Regions from separate parts of the Paenibacillus sp. FSL R5-0341 genome, predicted to be linked through region 4. Evidence: riboswitches for the same ligand, from Rfam matches in the RefSeq annotation. Region 4 holds a riboswitch; each other region holds the start of a gene.
What was found. A riboswitch is a leader RNA that binds a small molecule or an ion and turns the genes downstream of it on or off. The one in region 4 is predicted to bind cyclic di-AMP.

Region 1: another riboswitch for cyclic di-AMP. It lies ahead of MKX75_RS00545 (C40 family peptidase); the one in region 4 lies ahead of MKX75_RS10110 (C40 family peptidase).
Region 2: another riboswitch for cyclic di-AMP. It lies ahead of MKX75_RS00155 (3D domain-containing protein); the one in region 4 lies ahead of MKX75_RS10110 (C40 family peptidase).
Region 3: another riboswitch for cyclic di-AMP. It lies ahead of MKX75_RS06845 (hypothetical protein); the one in region 4 lies ahead of MKX75_RS10110 (C40 family peptidase).

The regions. Positions count from the first base shown of each region.
Region 1 covers NZ_CP150241.1:109,840-114,943, forward strand. Annotated here, with positions in the region: gene rbsK (ribokinase) at 1-719, shown strand, start outside; gene MKX75_RS00535 (cytochrome c) at 791-1,147, opposite strand; gene MKX75_RS00540 (GNAT family protein) at 1,298-1,792, opposite strand; gene MKX75_RS00545 (C40 family peptidase) at 2,156-2,626, opposite strand; cyclic di-AMP (ydaO/yuaA leader) riboswitch at 2,630-2,767, opposite strand; gene MKX75_RS00550 (hypothetical protein) at 3,022-3,864, opposite strand; gene MKX75_RS00555 (M1 family metallopeptidase) at 3,875-5,104, opposite strand, start outside.
Region 2 covers NZ_CP150241.1:30,997-36,100, reverse strand. Annotated here, with positions in the region: gene rsmA (16S rRNA (adenine(1518)-N(6)/adenine(1519)-N(6))-dimethyltransferase RsmA) at 1-646, opposite strand, end outside; gene rnmV (ribonuclease M5) at 651-1,196, opposite strand; gene MKX75_RS00155 (3D domain-containing protein) at 1,352-2,536, opposite strand; cyclic di-AMP (ydaO/yuaA leader) riboswitch at 2,810-3,063, opposite strand; gene MKX75_RS00150 (TatD family hydrolase) at 3,305-4,075, opposite strand; gene MKX75_RS00145 (HD domain-containing protein) at 4,408-5,104, opposite strand, start outside.
Region 3 covers NZ_CP150241.1:1,545,441-1,550,544, forward strand. Annotated here, with positions in the region: tRNA gene MKX75_RS06835 (tRNA-Leu) at 302-384, shown strand; gene MKX75_RS06840 (glutathione peroxidase) at 533-1,012, opposite strand; cyclic di-AMP (ydaO/yuaA leader) riboswitch at 1,384-1,559, shown strand; gene MKX75_RS06845 (hypothetical protein) at 1,675-2,073, shown strand; gene MKX75_RS06850 (HAD family hydrolase) at 2,242-2,925, shown strand; gene MKX75_RS06855 (Nramp family divalent metal transporter) at 3,056-4,351, opposite strand; gene MKX75_RS06860 (organic hydroperoxide resistance protein) at 4,737-5,104, shown strand, end outside.
Region 4 covers NZ_CP150241.1:2,197,264-2,202,367, reverse strand. Annotated here, with positions in the region: gene MKX75_RS10125 (carbohydrate-binding protein) at 1-50, shown strand, start outside; tRNA gene MKX75_RS10120 (tRNA-Leu) at 134-218, opposite strand; gene pelA (pectate lyase) at 395-1,357, opposite strand; cyclic di-AMP (ydaO/yuaA leader) riboswitch at 1,776-1,907, shown strand; gene MKX75_RS10110 (C40 family peptidase) at 1,913-2,377, shown strand; gene MKX75_RS10105 (hypothetical protein) at 2,499-3,185, shown strand; gene MKX75_RS10100 (carboxymuconolactone decarboxylase family protein) at 3,256-3,585, opposite strand; gene MKX75_RS10095 (hypothetical protein) at 3,731-3,949, opposite strand; gene MKX75_RS10090 (hypothetical protein) at 4,069-4,398, opposite strand; gene MKX75_RS10085 (xanthine phosphoribosyltransferase) at 4,496-5,077, opposite strand.

The sequences.
Region 1 (5,104 bases), 2.1 Mb from region 4:
AGGTTCGGATATTGGAAGACACGGTTACAGGGACGGCATCGATTTGGCTCTCTCGGGGAGATAACCGGATTATTGTTATTCCTGGCGCGAATGGACAAGTGGTGCCTGAGATGCTGGAAGAGGCGGATACGGTAAAAAGCCTGACTGCAGCCGCAGCGGTGCTGCTGCAGCTGGAGATTCCGCTGCCAGCGGTCACCCGCGCCGCCCAACTGGCGGCTGAAGGCAGCGCACTGGTGGTGCTCAACCCGGCTCCCGCGGTGCCGGGTCTGCCCCAGGAGCTCCTGCGGTGCGTCGACGTTGTCACGCCGAACCGCAGTGAGCTCGCCGTGCTTACCGGCCGGGATCATCTCCGGCCGGAAGACCTGGATGCGGCGGTCGCAGAGCTCGCCGCATCCCTCGGGGCCGCTGTCGTCACGACGCTCGGCCCCGAGGGGGCTGTGTACGCGGCGGCGCCTGGCGGCCGCGTACAAGCAGGGCGTGCCGGCGCGTGCCGTGCGCCCGGCTACGCCGTAAGCGCCGTCGATACGACCGGCGCTGGCGATTGCTTCAACGGCGCGTTGGCAGTAGCCCTCGCGCGCGGTGAGACTTTGGACGCGGCCGTAGGCTTCGCCATGGGTGCGGCCGCGTTATCCGTGACGAAGCTCGGCGCCCAGTCCGGGATGCCGTCCGCACGTGAAGTCGAGGCCTTCCTGGCTGAGCAAGCGCCAGAAGCTCAGTAAAGGATAGAACAAAGAGGCTCTTATTCTCCCAACAGGGGATTAAGGGCCTCTTTGTTATGCGTGTGCAAAGATTATTTCTTCTCTGACAGCCACATGGCGATATTGGCAATCTCTTCATCCTGCAGTCTGCCCTTGAAGGCAGGCATGCCACCTTTACCTTTGACAATCGTGGAATAGATCTTCTCCAGATCATCCTGGCTGCCGATGTTCGCCAGAGCAGGTCCTACGCCACCTTGAAGCTGATCCCCGTGACAGGAAATACAATTGGCTTTGACCAGTGCCTCAGCCTGTCCTGCATCCATCGTCACTTCCGGCATGGTTGGTTTCGCTTCTTCAGCCACTTCCTCTTTCCCTGGAAGCGTAAACATTAAAACAATAGCTAAAGCGCATGCTGCAAAAAATACCCCGCTCATGATCCATTTGTGCATCCCTTATGTCCCCTCCAGAATGAAAGATCATCTAACCTGAAACTATCCATATCATTATAACGGAACCTGTAGTGACATCATAGCATTTTGTGGTAATTTTTTGAACTAATCACATAACAAGGGGCAGATTTGGCTGTTTTGCAATGAATTCTACTCACGAGGCCCCTCATAAACCATACAGTGAAAGGGCATTAAACCGCTTGGGGTCTGTCGTTCGTATGTATCCTGGGTGACAAATCCATTCTTCAGATAGACTTGAATGGCACGGGCATTCCAGGTGAGAACTTCCAGATCGATCTCATTCGTCCGATTCCGGCGAATGGCTTCCTGTACAATGGCGGTGACAAAAGCTTTCCCTTGACCCTGACCACAAAGCTCTGGATGCATGCCGAGGCCAATCCGGGTTACCCCTTGAAGTGGGAAGTATTGAGCGAATCCGCAGATCCGATCATGCTGATCTAGAACAATAGCATATTGTTCCTGTCGCAGCTGTGCATCCCCAAACTCCACTTCCAGTGCTTTCATCTGCTCCCAGGGTAGCCAGCTATAGATATTGTAAGGCGGGTCATACTGCCAACTGCAGATAAGCTCCGCATGTTCTTCTTGCATGGGTACAACATGAAACGTTACAGGGGCTTCATTCATACATCTGCACGCTCCTCTCATTCATTACCAAACTCTCTGTCCACTCTACAAAAGAGCTGTTCATTTAGCAAGTCTCCCTTTCCAGGAAAAAAATGAAACAAAAGTTCCGGTAATTCCGTTTATATTATAACGGGATGGGTAAAAACATCATAAGGGCACGGACGAGCGAACGAAAAATGAACCTGTTGATGTCGCAGGATATACCTCGTGTGTAACTTGCAACGTAAAAACGTGAACAGGGAATGAAGCACAAAAAAACCGCCGGATACATTCCTGCGGAGAATGTACCGGGCGGTTCTGTTATGCTTCTTGCTTCGTTCCAGTATGGTTAATGGTTACAGCATCATGTTGCTCAGCTTGTCCCTAGTCAAGGGCCAGTGATTCATATGCGTCCGTGCTCATAATCCGTTTAGCGCCAACATAACGATTGGCCCAATAGTTTTCACTCAATGCACTGATCGTAACACCTTTGGAAGAAGAGGAGTGTGCGAACTTTCCATCCCCTACAAAGATTCCTACATGAGATACGCCTTTACCTGTTGTATTGAAGAAAACCAGATCGCCAGCTCTCATCTCCATGCGGGATACGGAATCACCCATGTCGAATTGGGAACTCGATTGGCGTGCCAAATCAATACCCAATTTGTCGAATACATACCGTGTAAATCCGGAGCAGTCAAAGCCGTTAAGCGTTGTTCCCCCACTTTTGTATGTAGTTCCCATTGCTGAATCAATTACTTTGTCCATCTTTGAATCTGCGAATGCGCTGCCTGCACCAAGCGATAACGCGAATGTGAGGCTAAGTACAGCTGCGGTTAATTTCTTCTTTAACAAGAGATATACCCCTTCCAACGCCTGCGAGGTTAGCTTAAGGATTCGGTTGAAGGTCCCCTATGATCCCTCTGTAGCAAGATCAATTCACCCATAACTGGTTCCCCCGCTTCCCAGGTGCCAGGAATTTGGCTATGCTAGTTATGCACCTGCGAAATCAAGAAATGACGATTTAATTTTAAGTAGTTACAAATATGAATGTAAAGATTACAAAGTTGTTACTAAAAACTCACTGCGATTATTGTAACAGAGGAGTACCGGTTTGGCAACGTTTAGCAACAAAATTAGCAAAAAAAACCTCGACCTTTGACGGGGAAAGGTTGAGGTTTGCCTATTTATAAGTACATATCAGGCCATAAGTTTAACATGTGATGGTAACAATTTTTAAACTATCTGCTCTAACCTTTGGATGTTTTGGACTGCCATAACCGGAAATGGGCGCATATTTTCCACAGGCTCAATAGACATCTGGCAAGTGGATACGTCTGTTGTAGTATAAGTCCGGTGAGTCCCGTTAGTAACCATGAGGCTGAAGTGAATGCCCCGAAGACGAGCAGGTGAACTCCGCCCAGCAGCAGTGCAATGCCGATCACAGCGATGAGATGACGCAGTGCAATCCAGAGCGCCTTGAGTGTACCGTGAGCCCCACCTTCCCCTTCCGGTGCCGAAACACCGAACTGCATGTAGAGCAGGGTGTGGTGAATAATCCAACCATATACGATCCAAGCAGCAACATAAGGTATGCCGGGCAAGAGTAATTGAAGGGAATGAAATCCATCCATTAGAATCGAGTACAGCTTTGGCACGAGCCAGTAGCCAGGCAGAAGCACCAATAATGTACGAATGGTGTGGAGCAGCAGCATCGGTTTCCACAGATTTTTAATCCCGCGGACGAATGGAATTCGCTCTTCTGTACTATTATAGTGCTGAAGCGAGTAGAGCAGTCCTGCCTGAATGAGGGGGCTGATTAACATACGAAGCAGTAGCATAGCCCCCAGAATCCACAGATAACGATGAACCTCCGGATGGGTAGACAGGTTCAGTTGGCTTTCCATTTTGAACAAAAGCGTACTCAGCTCCCCGGCATCAGTATCCGGATAACGCAGGAGTAGTGGGACGACAGCCGATTGTATCATTCGATAGAGGAAATATCCCCATATAAGTTGATAAAGAAATAAAAGTGCTGCAATGAACATATGCTGACGGACGAGAAACCAGCCTTCACGTATTTTCGCTTTCACCGTTTCCACCTCACCATGACAGACTTCCGAATATGGCTTCTATTAGTTTGGTTACACTCATGCTCCAGCGGGACTTCGCCTGCTCATCCAGTCCGGCTTTCAGGAAATTGTTCATATGGCGGTTCTCCAGCACGATCGTGTAGAGGGGATCGGTCATGGCCCAGGACACGGGAGATGTGTGAGTTAATTTATAGGTGATGCGATCTTCTTTGCCATCCCATTGCTTGGTGAGGATATGTCCGTCTTCAAAAGCAATTCGAACAGGAACGGCGTTGTAATCACTGCCTTTTTTCGCAATTGTTACGGATGACTCGTACAATGTTTGGCCGTCTTTCTGTACGGGTGTAACATGAATCTTCTCTACAGCAAAGTCAGCCATTCCGTTACCATAGACATATTGTTCAAAATAATCAGACCAGGAAGTACGGGTCACTTGTTCCACAACTTTTTGAAAGTCAGTCGAAGTGGGATGTTTGAAACGGTACTTTTTCACATAGGTAGAGAGAATGCGTTCCATCTTTTTCGCACCGACTTGATGTTCAATACCGAGCAATACAAGCTTGCCACGTGTGTAGACATTGGCTGCATACTCGTTCTGGGAATCGAACTTCCAGGATTCTTGTGTTAAAGATGAAGGAGACGTAATCAGTCCCGATTGCACCGGCAGGTTTGGGATCAGTCCGTATTCCTGCTCCATCAGTTTGTCTTCTGCATAAGAGGTGAACCCCTCATCCAGCCAAGCTTCCTCGAACTCGTTGCTGGCAACCATGCCATAGAAGTATTGATGTCCAATCTCGTGGACTACGGTTCGTTCCAGGTCATAACCTGGCGTGGTGTCATCCGCTCCAAAGGCTGTGATTAGCGTGGGATATTCCATGCCCCCGGCACCATTCCCCGTTTTAGGTGGAACAACGATGGACAAGGTGGCGTAAGGATATGGACCAAACCATTTGCTATAATTGGATAGAGCGGCCTTCGCAGCGTAGAAATAACGTTCTTTCAGATCCTGATGAGCAGGGTCCAGATATAACTTGATTCGTACACCAGGAACGTTGGGCGCAGAGAATGGCTCTTCGGCGTACACAAAATCGGGCGAGGCTGCCCAGGCGAAGTCATGCACATCATCGGCATAGAATTGATAGACTTTTTCTCCATTCTTCACTACAGCTTGCTGCGTTGGAAATCCGGTAGCAGCCACCTTGTATGTTTCAGGCACCCGAATACGCACACTATATATACC
Region 2 (5,104 bases), 2.2 Mb from region 4:
GCACCTTCAGCTTAATAACAGCCGACTCCACGTTAGGTTGCGGAATGAAGACCGTAGGAGGCACAATACACACAAGCTCCGGCATACTGTAGTACTGAACCGCGATGCTCAGACTTCCGTAGTCTTTCGATCCTGGTGCAGCAGCCATGCGTTCAGCCACTTCTTTTTGAATCATGACAACGATGCTGTCTACCGGCAGCTTCTCTTCCAGCAGTTTCATCATGATTGGGGTCGTTACATAGTAAGGCAGGTTAGCCACGACACTAACTTTGTCCACGGATGCAAAATCCGTATTAAACAACTCAGCCAAGTCAAGCTTCAGTACATCCCCATGATGAACACGTACATTCGAATAAGGCTGCATCACTTCTCCCAGGATGGGGATCAAGCGCTGATCAATCTCTACAGCTGTGACAGGACCTGCTACCCGAGCCAAACGCTCCGTAAGTGCTCCAATACCCGGCCCAATCTCCAACGCGCCCTTGAACTCGTCCAAATCGGCTGCATTCACGATTTTGTTCAGTATATTTTGATCAATCAGAAAGTTCTGACCCAGACTTTTCTTGAATGAGAATCCGTGTCTTTGAATAATCTCTTTGGTTCGCTTGGGCGTTGCAATTTCTATCGTCTCTTCCATGTCCTTCATATGCTCACAATCCTTCACGTTCAATTTGCGCTAATGCTGTAGAGAACTCTTCCCGTGTAATCTGAAATACACTGAGACGCTTGTGGAACTGCTTCCCGTTACAATATCCGATGCCTAGCAGATTGCCCATCTCCATGCGACGTGCGGCAGCCTGTGGATGCACGATAAGTCCTGCCGCGATCAGGTCCTCCCAATCGATCAGACTCGGAGCACCTTCGTATGAAGTATGTACGCGTTCCAGCGCGTGCCGTATCGCCTCCGGTGAGGCGTTCTCCACTCCAATGTCCCCTTTGCGCGTCGCATCCGCTTCTGGAATGAAGGCATGCTTGCAGCCAGGGACCTTGTTCGCAATAATTTTACGAATGCGTTCGCCGGCATGATCCGGATCTGTCAGTACGATGACTCCCCGTCTCTCCTGAGCAAGCGCAATCCGCTTCAAAATGCGCTGGTTGATGGCTGATCCACCTGTTTCTATTGTATCGGCTTCCACGGCCCGACGAATGGCTACCGTATCGTCACGGCCTTCCACCACTATGACTTCTTTTATCATGTTCCATTTCTTCCTTTCTAACGCAAAAAGAAGAGGAATATCCTCTTCTCTGCCAAACGGCGGGGGAGACTGAATTCAGACCCCTCCGCCGCATATTCCGCATGAATCATTCATGCAACTATTTTATAGCATTCCCATTTCAAAGTAAAACGATTTTAGTTCGCTTCCGGCTTCACCGGACCGATCACGTAGACCGTCTTGCCTTTCTTGCGTCCAAAATTCAGAGCATGCTTCACACTGTCATAATATACATCAATTTTGTTGCCTTTAATGGCACCGCCTGTATCTTCCGCACGACGGAAGCCCAGACCTTCGATATATACCCACCAGCCAATTGGAATGACTTTGGGATCAACCGCAATGGTGCGCCCTTCCGTTACACGAGTACCGGAAGCTGTTTTAGTGCCGATGCCAGGCTCTTCGGAAGAGTAGGCAGTCATGGATACATTTTTAAGTACTTTGGAGTATTTAAAAGAAGTTCCGGATACGGTAATCACTTTGCTGCCCGAGGCAGAGGTTTTCTTCGAGTTCGTTGTTGTTGCCTGTTTGGTTGTTGAAGTTTGAGCCGATACGGTCTGAATCACAGGCTCTTTTACGACCGGTTTTGCTTTGGTGCCGACTGCGATCACTTTATCTACACGATTATTCGCGACGGATTTGCCGACCATTTTTTTGGAGACCAATTCTCCATCCTGAAATACCTTTTCGATATGCTGGACAAGTGTGCCTTCTTTGCCGTTTACAACAACACGGTTATCCCCTTTGTACAAGCTAGGGTCAGCCGTTTTGATCACTTTATAAGCGATCGGTTGTTCTACATCCACTGTACGCTTTGTTACCCGCACTACACGGATTTTCATATCCGCTTTGACTGTAGTTCCAAGCGCCGGATACACTTTGTCATTACTTGCAACTTGAATACCTGATTTTTGAATTGCCTCTTGTACCGATGAATCGGTTGTATACAGAGTCTTGGTGTCTCCGTCTGCCGTAATGTTAACTGGAACGGCCCGCTCAATAACGATTCGGTCTCCATCTGTAATCGCCCCGTTCATGGACATGGATACCTTATCGTGAGGGCTGACTGTGATTGACTGCTCCTCCAGCATTTCCTGAAGCATTCCTGTACGAGTCTCTACCACCTGAGCTTTGCCATCAATAACCAGTGAAATTTGTTTCCCGGCCTGACCGTAAACGACTAACAAGATCATGATTGTAAGCGCAATTGAGAAAATCGCGATCAATGCCATTTGACGCATGTTCTCATGCTTCCACCGCAACGCGAAAGACTTACTGGATGATCGTGACTCATGGGTCTCTTCTGGTTGGAATGTGCCCACTTCTCCGTCCTCCTTCATAGCCTCGTCGTCTAAAGTAATGCATGATGTCTTTGACGTGACTATACCAAATTTTCTACAGAACACAGATTGGACCAACATAATCCGGTTCTGCACCATGAATCAATCTTCGCAACATGATGTCATCCTCCTGAATACCTACCGTATGATGACAACATTTCTTTTATTCAAAAACAAAAAAGCCAAAGAAAGAGTGTAAGAGGAACTCTTTCGTGGCTTCCGAATGATTCTGAATATCGGAAATTCATGCACGAGGTTGCCTCTCTTTTTCCGCTTGCGAGGTTAGCTGTCGGGTTCGGGCGAAAGAGAGCCGCCCTATCTTAGGTCACCCGCTCATGGCGGACGCCCTTGAATTCACCCCGAGACCCAAAGAAGAAATCAAATACGGCTTCGCAGATCCTTTCGCTGCTTTTGGGTCAGCGAATGATGCGCACCGGCCAAATACACCGATGTTTAAGCCCTATTGGTTCCCCCGCTCTCCGTTAACGGAGACTCAGCGAGACTGATTCATGAAAGTAATGTTGCTTCCTCGGAAAGTGTCCCTTTGTTCATCCCCCGAACATCTGTCCAATTTTCCGCACAACAATTCACTGAAAAGATGATATCCTGTTTTGATGCATGTTGTAAAGCGTTGATCAAGTACGTTTTTCTGAATATTTGGTTAAAATATTGTAATATTCTTGATTTATTTGGATCAAAGAGCAAATTAACTCCGCTTAACTCCCTTTTTCACCTGATTTACTCGTTTTTTTAACGAATCCCAAATCGTTCCATGGCATTTTTGGTGGTTATTGCAGCAATTTCCTCTACCGAAATGCCTTTAATTTCCGCAGCTGCCTCTGCAACCAGACGTACATGCGCTGTCTCATTTCGTTTTCCACGGTACGGATGAGGTGTCAAATATGGCGCATCTGTCTCAATGAAAAACCGGTCCATAGGAACCTTCTCCAGAACCTCTTTTGGCTGCTTTGCATTTTTGAATGTGATTGGACCTCCGAAGGACAGATGGAAGCCCATATCGAGACAACTTTTCGCGGTTTCCCAGCTGCCGGAGAACGAGTGCATCACACCGCCAACCTCGCCCGCCTTCTCTTCACGCAAAATTCTTATAATATCCTCGTGTGCATCCCGATTATGGATGACAATTGGCATGTTCACTTCACGAGCCAATGCAATCTGTTGTCGTAATACGCGATGCTGCACTTCCTTCGGTGAAGTATCCCAGTGATAATCCAATCCAATCTCACCGATTGCAACTACTTTTTCATGCTTGCATAAAGATGCAATCCACTCCAGATCGCCCTCCTGCATCGAGATCGCATCTACCGGATGCCACCCTACAGCTGCATATATAAAGTCATACGTTTCGGCCAGTTTCATTGTCGTTGGAATCGTCTCCCGGTTAAAGCCAATGTTGATCATGCGACCAACCCCGGCGTCCACAGCACGCTGAATCATGTCCTCGCGGTCCTCGTCGAATTGTGGTGCATCCAGATGTGTATGTGTGTCGAACAGCATCATGTTTATATCTCCCTTCATGTCGAACTAACGACTATCTTCTCTTGGAAATTTAATTTAGAAAATCCATTATTTTAATGCTGCGTAAAGAAAATTTTAAAAATCCGTGGATTGCCCATCATTACTCTCATTTCTTCACAAACTACAATATATAGAAGATACACGGATATTTAGATCTATATATCGCTACTTATGATGACTCAACCTACTTTCTTTTACAAAATTATGTCGATCTACATATACTCCCCATTAAAGCAGATTACTGTATCATGAAAAATAGCTCTTTTAGAAAGTGTTTTGATATCGAAATTCTTCACCAAGTTGTATCTTCACCATTACAAGAAATAGGGGCGTATATGGGACGGTAATTCGTGAATAATCGCATCCACCTTGTTTTGCGGGTAATACAAATGATGTTTTCCCCGATGCAGCCCACTGATGGAACGGACAATGTCGGATACCTCTGACAACTCATGTAACTTGTCCTGTCGATCGAGCAGCAGAATCTGCTTATCCGTAGATTCATCCGGACGAAACACATCATACGGATTATCCGACGGAAAATCAATTTCAAGATCATATTCGGGATTGAGACCTGCCTGAACAAAAGCTTCCCGAATCTCTTCCATCATTGTCAAGTCGGTCTGTTCAAGCTCTACATACTTATATAACTTGCGATCCATAAAACGTTCGCATAACTCACTCAGAACAGCATCGTCCTCCTTGCGCCACTGCGTAAATGCCGTCTGAATCAAAGCTTCATCCAACTGTAAATATTCCTCTACCGAAAGTTCTCCTTCAAATAATTGAGGTAGTGGATCGATCATGAAGCGGAATTGAAAACCTTCATGTATCAGTGTTTTCGCTCGCTTGAATATTTGCCGCAATATAATTTCGGAACTACGGGTTACCGGATGGAAGTAAATCTGCCAATACATCTGATACCGAGACATTAAGTAATCCTCTACAGCATGCATGCCTGAATCTTTGACTACAATCCGTCCATGATAAGGGCGCAGCATGCGAAGGATA
Region 3 (5,104 bases), 650 kb from region 4:
CAATGGTGTCATTGAAATTCAATGGATTAAATCTGAAATTCAATATTAGTGTTATTTTATATAACATTTAAAGTTAAATGTTTGAGAAATGTAGGGGGGACTATATATAAATGAATCAACAAGATCGGCTCTTACCGAAAAAGAGGGGATCGAATCTAATAATATGCAGTTCATGGGTAAAGATGACGAGAATATGCGATTTTTGATGAAAATGCCTAGTTGAAAAAGAAGTATTAAAAAACACTTTACTTTTAGAACAGAACCCGGTATAATCAATTCTGTTGCCGATTATTTACGACATGCGGTCGTGGTGGAATGGCAGACACGCTATCTTGAGGGGGTAGTGGGCGTATGCCCGTGGAGGTTCGAGTCCTCTCGACCGCATCATATGAACGATGAAGAAGAAGCTTTCCGTTATTGGAAAGCTTCTTTTTTGTCTTTTTTGAACAGTCTGACATCGGGGTTGAAAAAAAGGCCATCCATGATCGGAGGTAATGGAGCTCTACCTTTCCGGCTACGGGTGGCCTGTGCATTATTTTTGGAGTAAGTTCTTGATATCTTCTTCAATCTTATCCGGTGTTGTTTTGGGAGCATAACGTTTAATGACCTGTCCGTTCTGATCCACAAGGAATTTGGTGAAATTCCATTTGATTGCTTTGGAGCCGAGCAGGCCAGGAGCTTCTGTGCTAAGGTGCTGGAAGAGAGGGTGAGCGCTTGAGCCGTTCACATCAATTTTCTCAAACATAGGGAAGCTTACGCCATAATTCATCTGACAGAACTCGGCAATATCATCGGAAGAACCTTTTTCCTGTGCAAACTGGTTGCTTGGGAAACCAAGAACTTCAAATGGAGCATCCTGGAACTTGTCTTGCAGTTCTTGCAGACCTTTGAATTGAGGAGTAAGGCCGCATGAGCTTGCCGTATTCACAATCAGGAGCACTTTGTCACGGTAGTCGGACATTTCAACTTCTTGACCGCGAAGGGTATTCACTTTGTAATCGTAGACTGTCATCTAAATCGCCTCCATTGATATACTCTTATATCTTCTATTATATTGGTTGCAATTAAATATTGCAAAACTAATGTGGTGTTAAAAGAATCAAAACAGGCAACTTGTGCAGAATACGTGAATGAATTGCGAAGTGATTTTCGTCAGCGTGAGAATTAGATAGCCTTGAAGAGATGGATAGAGTATAACCTTATTGTAAGCGTTATTATGGATGAGTATTGGCAGAAATCTGCCGATTCGGTGATCTGTGCGGACTTTACAGCGTCATGGCGCGGGTGTATGATTCATAACGTAATTTCAATTTAAACTAAATTGTACTTGAAAAACGAAACAAACGATAATATCGCTCGATCTTACTTTAAGATATACGAACGATGTTTTAATCGCTGAGTTTCCATTCATTCATGAGTGGGAAACGGGGGAACCAACGGAATGCGCTGTCCAGGACAGTAGGCATTCATGGGGTGAATTTTCCGGTGACAGCCGGAAATAGGGCGACTCTCGCGCCCGAATCCGTCAGCTAACCTCGTAAGCGTTAAAGGGAGAGGCAACAAGCCGTACGCTGGTTCATGGCGTTTTCGCCATGGGTTATTTAAGAAGCGTTCGGGAGGCCTTGGTCCCCCACGCTTCTTTTTTGTTGTCTTTTCACGCCAAGGGAGGAACGAATGATGGATACTGAGATGATCTTAGTGACTGCTCCAAATGAAGCAGGACGCAAATTTATCAAATTGCTGATGTACAAAAAAATGCCGTTTGCCGTTCTAACCAACAGTGCAGGGGAAGAGCGGAGACTCCGCAGAATCGGGGTAGAGCATGTCATTCGCATGAATACGGCTGCAGCTCAAAAATGGTTTTTGCCGCAGGGTAGCGTAGGCAACGTGTTTATTTTCGAGAACAGCCTGAATCTGACCTGTCGTTATTTACAGATCTGCCGTTCATGGACTTCGAAATCCCTGTGCGTCATCACGGAGCAGAGTCATCCAAAGGGCATCTATCGCGGGATGGGCGCAGACCGGATTGTATATTCGCTCAATGGGGAAGTCGGCTTTCTCCTCAATGGTTAATGCCATAGCTTGTGATTGCTCAGGTGTTAGGTGCCTGTTATAATTGAATGTATTAGAATCAAATTCACTCAAGGTATTATGAAATTGATTCATCGATAAACGGAAATTTGAGGAGACTCATGCGTGATGGTGGGTCTTCTTTTTTTATGCTTACAGGGAGGAATTGGCATGCCGGATGTGAGTGGGTTAAAGTGGTTATTTTTTGATGTTGGAGATACGCTGGTGGATGAATGGGAGCCGGTTGATGATATTATCGGACAGTTCGTCCGTGAAGCTTGTGCTTTAGGGTATCCAGTAGAAATTGAGGCGGTACGCGAACTGTTCGCGAGCTGTTACCGGAAATACGAGCAATGGCCCATGAGAGTGGCGATTCGCACATTCATTGAAGACGAGGGCCACCGGAAACAGATTCAGGACAAGCTGAAGTTTCAAAAAGATCTTGAACGTCCTTTTCCTTCAGCGGATTCCGTTCTGCAGCAGTTGTCACGGTATTATCGCATTGGCATTATTGCCAATCAGAGTCCTGGAACGGAAGAGAGACTGGAGAGCTACGGCTTGCGGAAGTATGTTGATGTTCTGGCGTGTTCAGCCGAAGAAGGAGTGTCCAAGCCAGACCCTGAGTTATACGCTGTGGCCTTGAAACAGGCAGGCTGTGAACCAGAGGAAGCTGTCATGGTCGGGGATCGGATCGATAACGACATTATTCCTGCCCGGAAGATGGGTATGCACACGATTCGAATCATGCAGGGTTATGGGAGATTCCAACCGGAACTCTCCGATGACGACCGTGCGGATTGGACCGTTGATTCATTGGATCAGCTCCTGCCGTTACTGATACCAAATCAGAATTAGATGATTGCGTTCAAGAGGTTCTACTCTAAATGAAAACACGTTGCTGTGCAGCAACAAAAAAGGCTGATCAACTTGGGTATAGCATACCGGAGTGATCAGCCTTTTTGACATTTAGTTGATTAGGACGAGATTAGAACAACCGGATCGTCTGAATGATCAGATATACATTCAGCACAACGATAACAGCGGCAATGATCCATGAGATGATTTTGAGCCACAATTTGTTGGCGAATGCACCCATGCTTTTTTTATCACTTGTGAACATCACCAGGGGAATTACAGCAAAAGGTAATTGAAGAGAAAGCACGACCTGGCTCAAAATGAGTAGTTCTTCTGTGCCGTGTTCTCCTGCAATGGCTGTGACAATCACCGCCGGGATGATGGCGATCAGACGGGTGACCAGTCTGCGCAGCCAAGCCGGAATTCGAATGTTCAGGAAACCTTCCATAACTATTTGTCCAGCGAGTGTACCTGTGAGGGTAGAGTTCTGACCTGATGCTAACAGAGCCACACCGAACAGGATACTTGCAACCGTAGTACCTAATAGAGGGGTCAGCAGATGATAGGCATCAGCGATCTCGGCAACCTGCGTCATACCAGCACTGTGAAATACAGCGGCAGATACAATCAGGATAGCTGCATTGATGAACAGGGCCAGTGTCAGCGCGATCGTAGAGTCCATGGTGGAGTACCGAATGGCTTCTTTTTTGCCCTGTGGTGTCTGTTCAATCTGACGGGTCTGCACAATGGAAGAATGCAGGTACAGATTATGCGGCATTACGGTTGCTCCAATAATACCAATAGCGATATAGAGCATAGCCGGATTTTGCAGAATCTCGACATTCGGTACAAAACCGTGCAGAACACCGCCCATATCCGGTTTCGCCAGGAACAGGTCAATCCCGAAGCATAGGGCAATGGTTGCCATCAGCACAATGACGAGTGTCTCCAAAGCGCGGAAGCCTTTGTTTTGCAGGACGAGTATCAGGAGTACATCGACTGCGGTGATGATCACGCCGTATAACATGGGGATGTTAAATAACAGCTTTAACGCGATGGCAGAACCTATAACCTCAGCCAAATCAGTGGCTGCAATGGCAAGCTCACACAGAATCCATAACATCATGACGACCGGCATGCTGAATCGTTCGCGACAGGCTTGAGCCAGATCCCGTCCAGTGACGATGCCGAGCTTGCCAGCCAGCGACTGAAGGACAACGGCCATCAGATTTGAGAGCAGAATGACGGACAGCAAGGTATACCCAAACTGCGAGCCGCCTGCAATATCCGTTGCCCAGTTGCCGGGGTCCATGTAGCCTACGGCAACGAGGTATCCGGGGCCTACAAAGGCGAGGAATTTCTTCCACCATGCAGCATTCTGCGGAACCTTCATGGAGCTATGCGCTTCTCCGAGCGAAGGGGCCATGCCCGCAGTGGATAATGATTCTTTTGAAGGAGCGTTAAATGGATTTTTTTTACTCATACGATAATCACCTGACTTTGAAATATTGATGCGGAATGAACCGCTTATGATATATCTAAATTTTTATGTTTATTGTTACATTGTACTCCTTCAAATGTTTTTGTCTAGCGCAACTTTTATGTATCAGCACAAAATTTCGATTACAGCTTGAAGATGCCCCTTCGTATATTACCCAACCTTAGAGAAAATACAGCCATGAAGTTGAAATGCATGAAAATAATAAAGATGTAAAAGCTGATAAAGATCCAAAATGCGTTTCAAAATGAGCCAGAAGTTTAAATTGAAAGGAAGGCAGTTAAAAATTATATTGATGAGGGAGAGATTCTTAATGGAAGCTTTATATACAGCAGTAGCGACAGTTAAAGGTGGACGTACAGGTTCGGTGACTTCTTCGGATGGCGTGCTCAAGCATGATCTGAAAATGCCCAAAGAGCTTGGTGGTTCCGGTGGTGAAGGTACCAACCCTGAGCAACTCTTTGCAGCTGGATATGGGGCTTGTTATGAAAGTGCTCTTGCCAATGTAGCACGCAAAGCGGGCGTAAAATTGGAGAATGTGGTGGTTACAAGTAACGTATCCATAGGTAAAGACCCTGCGGATGACGGGTTCCAGTTATCTGTTCGTCTGGACGTGAGTATGCCTGGTGTGGATCACAGTCAAGCCGAAGATCTCGCCCGCAAGGCACATGATTTCTGTCC
Region 4 (5,104 bases):
CCGGTACTGAAGGTCCGAATATCGATAGTATCCACGTGTCCGCTCAGTAACCTATTAGACGATTTTATGGTACAAAACAAAAAGGTTCCCCGAAGGCGTTAGCCTTACAAGAAACCTTTTTTCATTCTTATGATGCGGTCGAGAGGACTCGAACCTCCACGGGGGGTTAGCCCACACGGACCTGAACCGTGCGCGTCTGCCAATTCCGCCACGACCGCATATTGTATATCTTCGTGATATATCTTGGCGACAAGAAATAATATATCATGTACAATTTATCATGTCAACACTGAAAATAATAACAATAAAGCCCGAGCCAGACGTCCATGTCTGATTCGGGCTTTACTTATCGTTACTAGGGATTAACTTTGTGAAACCTTAGGCATGTTACGAGTTACAGCTTGGAAGGCCAGTTGCCATACCATGCGTAACCGCCTCTTCTTTCTTTATCAATATCACTTAGTTTATATTTAACTACCCCGTCACGACCAATAAAGATCGGTTTATCTGTCCCCACTTCATAGAAGCGAGCCCAGATCGGTGCAGCTTTGGAATCAGCAATAATTTTGCTGTCTCCGTTCGCTCTTTCATACTTGTAGCCCGTAATTTTGACTTTGTTAAACCAAGCTTCAGCTCCTTTAATGGATGCTGTAATTTTAGCGTTAGCAGGTCTGGTTTTCAGGAATTTAACAATCGTTACACTCTCTCCAGCCGTCAGTGATGGTACTTCATAGATTCTTGCGCTTGCCGGTTTAAGGGAACTGGAATCATGTTGTTGTCCCCATGCTGTCAGCTTACCGCCTGAAACGACCTGTGTATTCAGAATCGCATCTACACCTTTGGCAACTGAATTTTTACTGCGGTTAGCAAGTGTGCTGTCGATAAACGAGAAGTCACCTTTGCGCGTTGCTACTTCATCCAGCATGATCATTACATTAATCATTGCATCATCATTGTAAGTGATGTGTTTGTGATATCCCGAGCTTTGATAGACTTGTGGCCATCCGCCGTTTGAATACTGCATGTTGATCAAAAAGTTAATTCCTTTGATTGCAGCTGTGGAGTATCGCGGATCATTGGTCTTTTTGAATTCCTTCGCCAATCTTCTAATTTCTGAGTATGTAGCCTTGTTGTCGATGGTGGACTTCGCCCATTCTCCACTTGTTTGTTTGTAGTCTTTTCTCCAACCTCCATCTGGCAGCTGGTTCTTCAGAATATCAGATATACTTGCTGTTGTGCCTGAAGCATCAGCAGCTGATACCGTTGTTACAGGAAGAACCGCCATTCCAACTGCTGAGAAGACCATCGTACATGCCAGAATAAAAGTAACTATTTTTTTTGCTTTCAAAGATAACACTCTCCTATTTTGTTTTTATAAATCTCCCACTTCTACCTTACTTATAAAACTAGTCCCTTAACCTCCTTTATTTGAATTTATAACACAATAAAATCAATTTTCATCCAATATGTGGATTGGATAAGAAGATAATATGCAATAAATCGATTTTTGTCAATATATGCAACTTAATGAATATAATCTCTTTAATTGAACATTACGGAATAGTTCTTTTAACTCATGACAAACCTATTTATTTATCCAAAATCGTCTTAAGCGAATCAATAATGACGTTTTTGTCATGAATGATACCCAGACTTGATCCCTTCTTTCATATAAAAACCTTAATTCCGCTAACATTGAGGTATTACGAAGGGGTTTAAATGGGTTTGACAATTACGCATTTATGCAATATAGTTTCAAATAGTTACAAAAACTTAATTATTCATTGCCGAGTTTCATGTTTGAAAACGGGGGAACCATTTTGGGTGAATTATTCTTATACATAGGAAATATAGGGAACCTTCTACCGAACCCTTAGCTAACTCCGTAGGCATCGAAGGGAGAACATTGATTTTGAAAAAACTGATAATCTCCATTTTTGGAGCAGCTGTACTATTTACATCCGGGGCAACAAGCACAGAGGCAAGCAGTATCAACTCCGTAGTGAACAACATGACAGGTATACCTTACAAGTGGGGTGGCACGACTTTGGCCGGCTTCGACTGTTCCGGGTTTATGAGATATCTTTTCAACAAATACAGCATTGAATTGCCACGTACTTCGCAGCAGCAAGCCAAAGCAGGTACTCCGGTATCCAAAAGTAACATTCGCACAGGTGATCTGGTGTTCTTCAATACGATGGGCAAAGGCATTTCACATACAGGTGTATATATTGGCGGCGGACAATTTGCACATGCCTCCAGTAGTAAAGGTGTAAGTATTACGAAGTTATCGAATCCATACTTCAATGATCGTTATGTGACAGCACGTCGGGTAACTGGACAATTTATGTACGATAAAATGTTGGGCAAAATGTAATTCATACACAAAAAGGCATCGGTATATAACCTGATGCCTTTTTTGTAACCATTTTTTGTCTTCAACTGATTTCTTAAACATTGTAAAATGTTTTAGGAAATCAAAGGAGTGAGGAGAACAATTGAAAAAGTTATTGTTTGTTTTAAGTTTTGTTATTTTAGTAATAGGTAGTTTAGGATGCAGTAGTGAAACAGTTAAAGATTTCAGAGAAGTATCTTGGGGGAGTAAAATAAAAAAGGTCATTTCATCTGAAGAAAAAAACGAAAACACAAACTATGAAGAAAAAGTACATAATGATCATGAAAAAAGTATTAATTATTCCGATGTGGTGGTTCTGGGTAAGACTGCAGACGCAGAATACTCCTTTACTAATGAAGGAATATCAGAAAAAATAGAAGATAACAACCAATTGCGTGAGGAACTTGATAACGAAAATACGACGGACGCAAGAAAAGACGAGATACGAAAGACATTGGATAAGCAATTAGAGGACATGATGAAGCAAGCATATGAATATCCTTTGGACGATTACTTACTGATTGAAGCAAGTTACGATTTTGGTACTCTAACTAATCCGGAATCTGATGAAATTTTGGAAGAGCTTACGAACAAATATGGTAAACCAGAGCTCGAAAGCTATAATAACGCTTTTATTTATAAGTGGACCAGTGACCGATCCACCATTGAATATCGGACTAAATCGTCAGTAATAAATTATAAGGCACGCTATTCCGTAATGGAAAAATTTGCTGACGTAGACAAATACAATAAAACACTTAACAGTAAAACAAGTAAAGATGAACTTTAAATAAAACATGGTCATACTCCTGTGCTAACAGGGTATGACCATGTTTTATTTTTTCATATATTTCCTAAGTTTAATGCAACGCCTTCTGCACTCGCATCGCACCCTGAGACAGGGCATGTCCGCCTCCTACAGCTCCGGCAACGGCAACGGTCTCCATGATCTCCTGATCAGTTGCACCCTTGGCACGAGCTTCTTCTACATGGTAAAAGGTACATACCTCATTGTTGGCGAACAGTCCTATTCCGAGGGCAATTAGCTGTTTTGTCTTCGCATCAATCACGCCAGGCTGAAAGCATTCTCCAGTAAACTCATGATACGACTTCACCACTCCTGGCAGCACATCGCTTAATGCTCCAATCTGATCCTTGTAGGCATGAACTTTATCATTCATCAATGTCATGTCTTGTAGCACACCCTCTCAGCTATAGTTACAGATCGTTTCCACTGTACCTATTTTCTCTCCCGAGTGAGCCAATTATGCCAAGAAATCATGGTAATTCCAAACATATAAATGCTCATGGCTTTGCCACAATCATAAGCGATTGCTACTCACCAAGTGGACTCTGGCGCGGTTCGCTGAACAGCTGATATCGGTAACTGCGATCTAGCTTGACGACACGTCTATTTTGCCGCCGGATCAATACCTGCTCGCCATCCCAGGCAACGACAATCCCGGTTACATCGTTTGACTCCAGCTCGTCCCGTACTACTCTTACTTTCTCACCTGACAGACGCAGGGCGTCCAATTCTGTATCACTGATCATGTTCTTGGCTCCTATATTCCAAATTTATTTACAAAAAGAGACCTAAATGAAATGTCATTTAGGTCTCACGTGACTGTATTGGACTGTCATGTCATTCGAAATTATGTCCCGACTGAAAGTTACCGCTGCGCGTGCTCTTTGCTGTCGTTCTTCTCGAACCAAAAATCAAGCACTTTGGCGGACATCACACGTTCTTCAAGGTACTCCACTTGATGCGGTGTAAATTGTTCTTTCCAAGAGAAGGACAACTCTTCGCACAAGCCTACAATCGTCAGTAATTCTGACCAGGCAACATAGCGTTTGTACCAGAAAAATTGAGGATGTTCAATCATATAGGGATAAAGGTCATCGAATTCCGTATGTTTACAATCCAGGGCACGTTCAAAATGAACTTTCGATTCCGCCAGCTTATCAATAAAAAATTGTTCTGTTGCCGGTTGGTTCCCCATGGTGTTGCCTCCTCTCCCTAACATAACCCCATTATAAATGAAATCTGCGGTCATGCAAAGGCATAGTTCAAAAAATAGGCCCTATTCCTTTAAAATGTCACATTTCGTTATCGTCAAATTGTACCGTTCCATCGTTCAGAGAACGAATACGTACCAAGGCTTCCACCGGAATACCCTGTTCACGAATCGTGCGTGCCCCTGCCTGAAAACTTTTCTCGACCACAACGCCGAATCCGACGAGTTCCGCACCGGAACGCTCAATAATTTTGATGACTCCACGAGCAGCATCCCCATTGGCGATGATATCATCAATGAACAGAATACGGTCATTCTCATGAATGAACTCGCGGGATACCATAATGTCTGTTACAATTCCTTTGGTAAAGGACGGTACACGTTCACAGTAGGCATCAGGATCAGCCAGAAGCGTTTTTTTGCGACGGGCGAATACTAGCGGTACCCCAAGTTCATGAGCTGCGGCAAAAGCAACCGGAATGCCTGAGGATTCTACCGTAATGACCCGAGTTACTCCACTTTCACGAAACCGGGCAGCAAACTCCCGTCCCATCTCCATCGTTAATGCAGGATCAATCTGGTGGTTCAATAGACCATCCAGCTTCAATACCTGATCCGAGATGACAACACCTTCTTGTAAAATTCGTTGTTTCAATACTTCCATGATTTGACCTCCCAAGCCTATCCTATG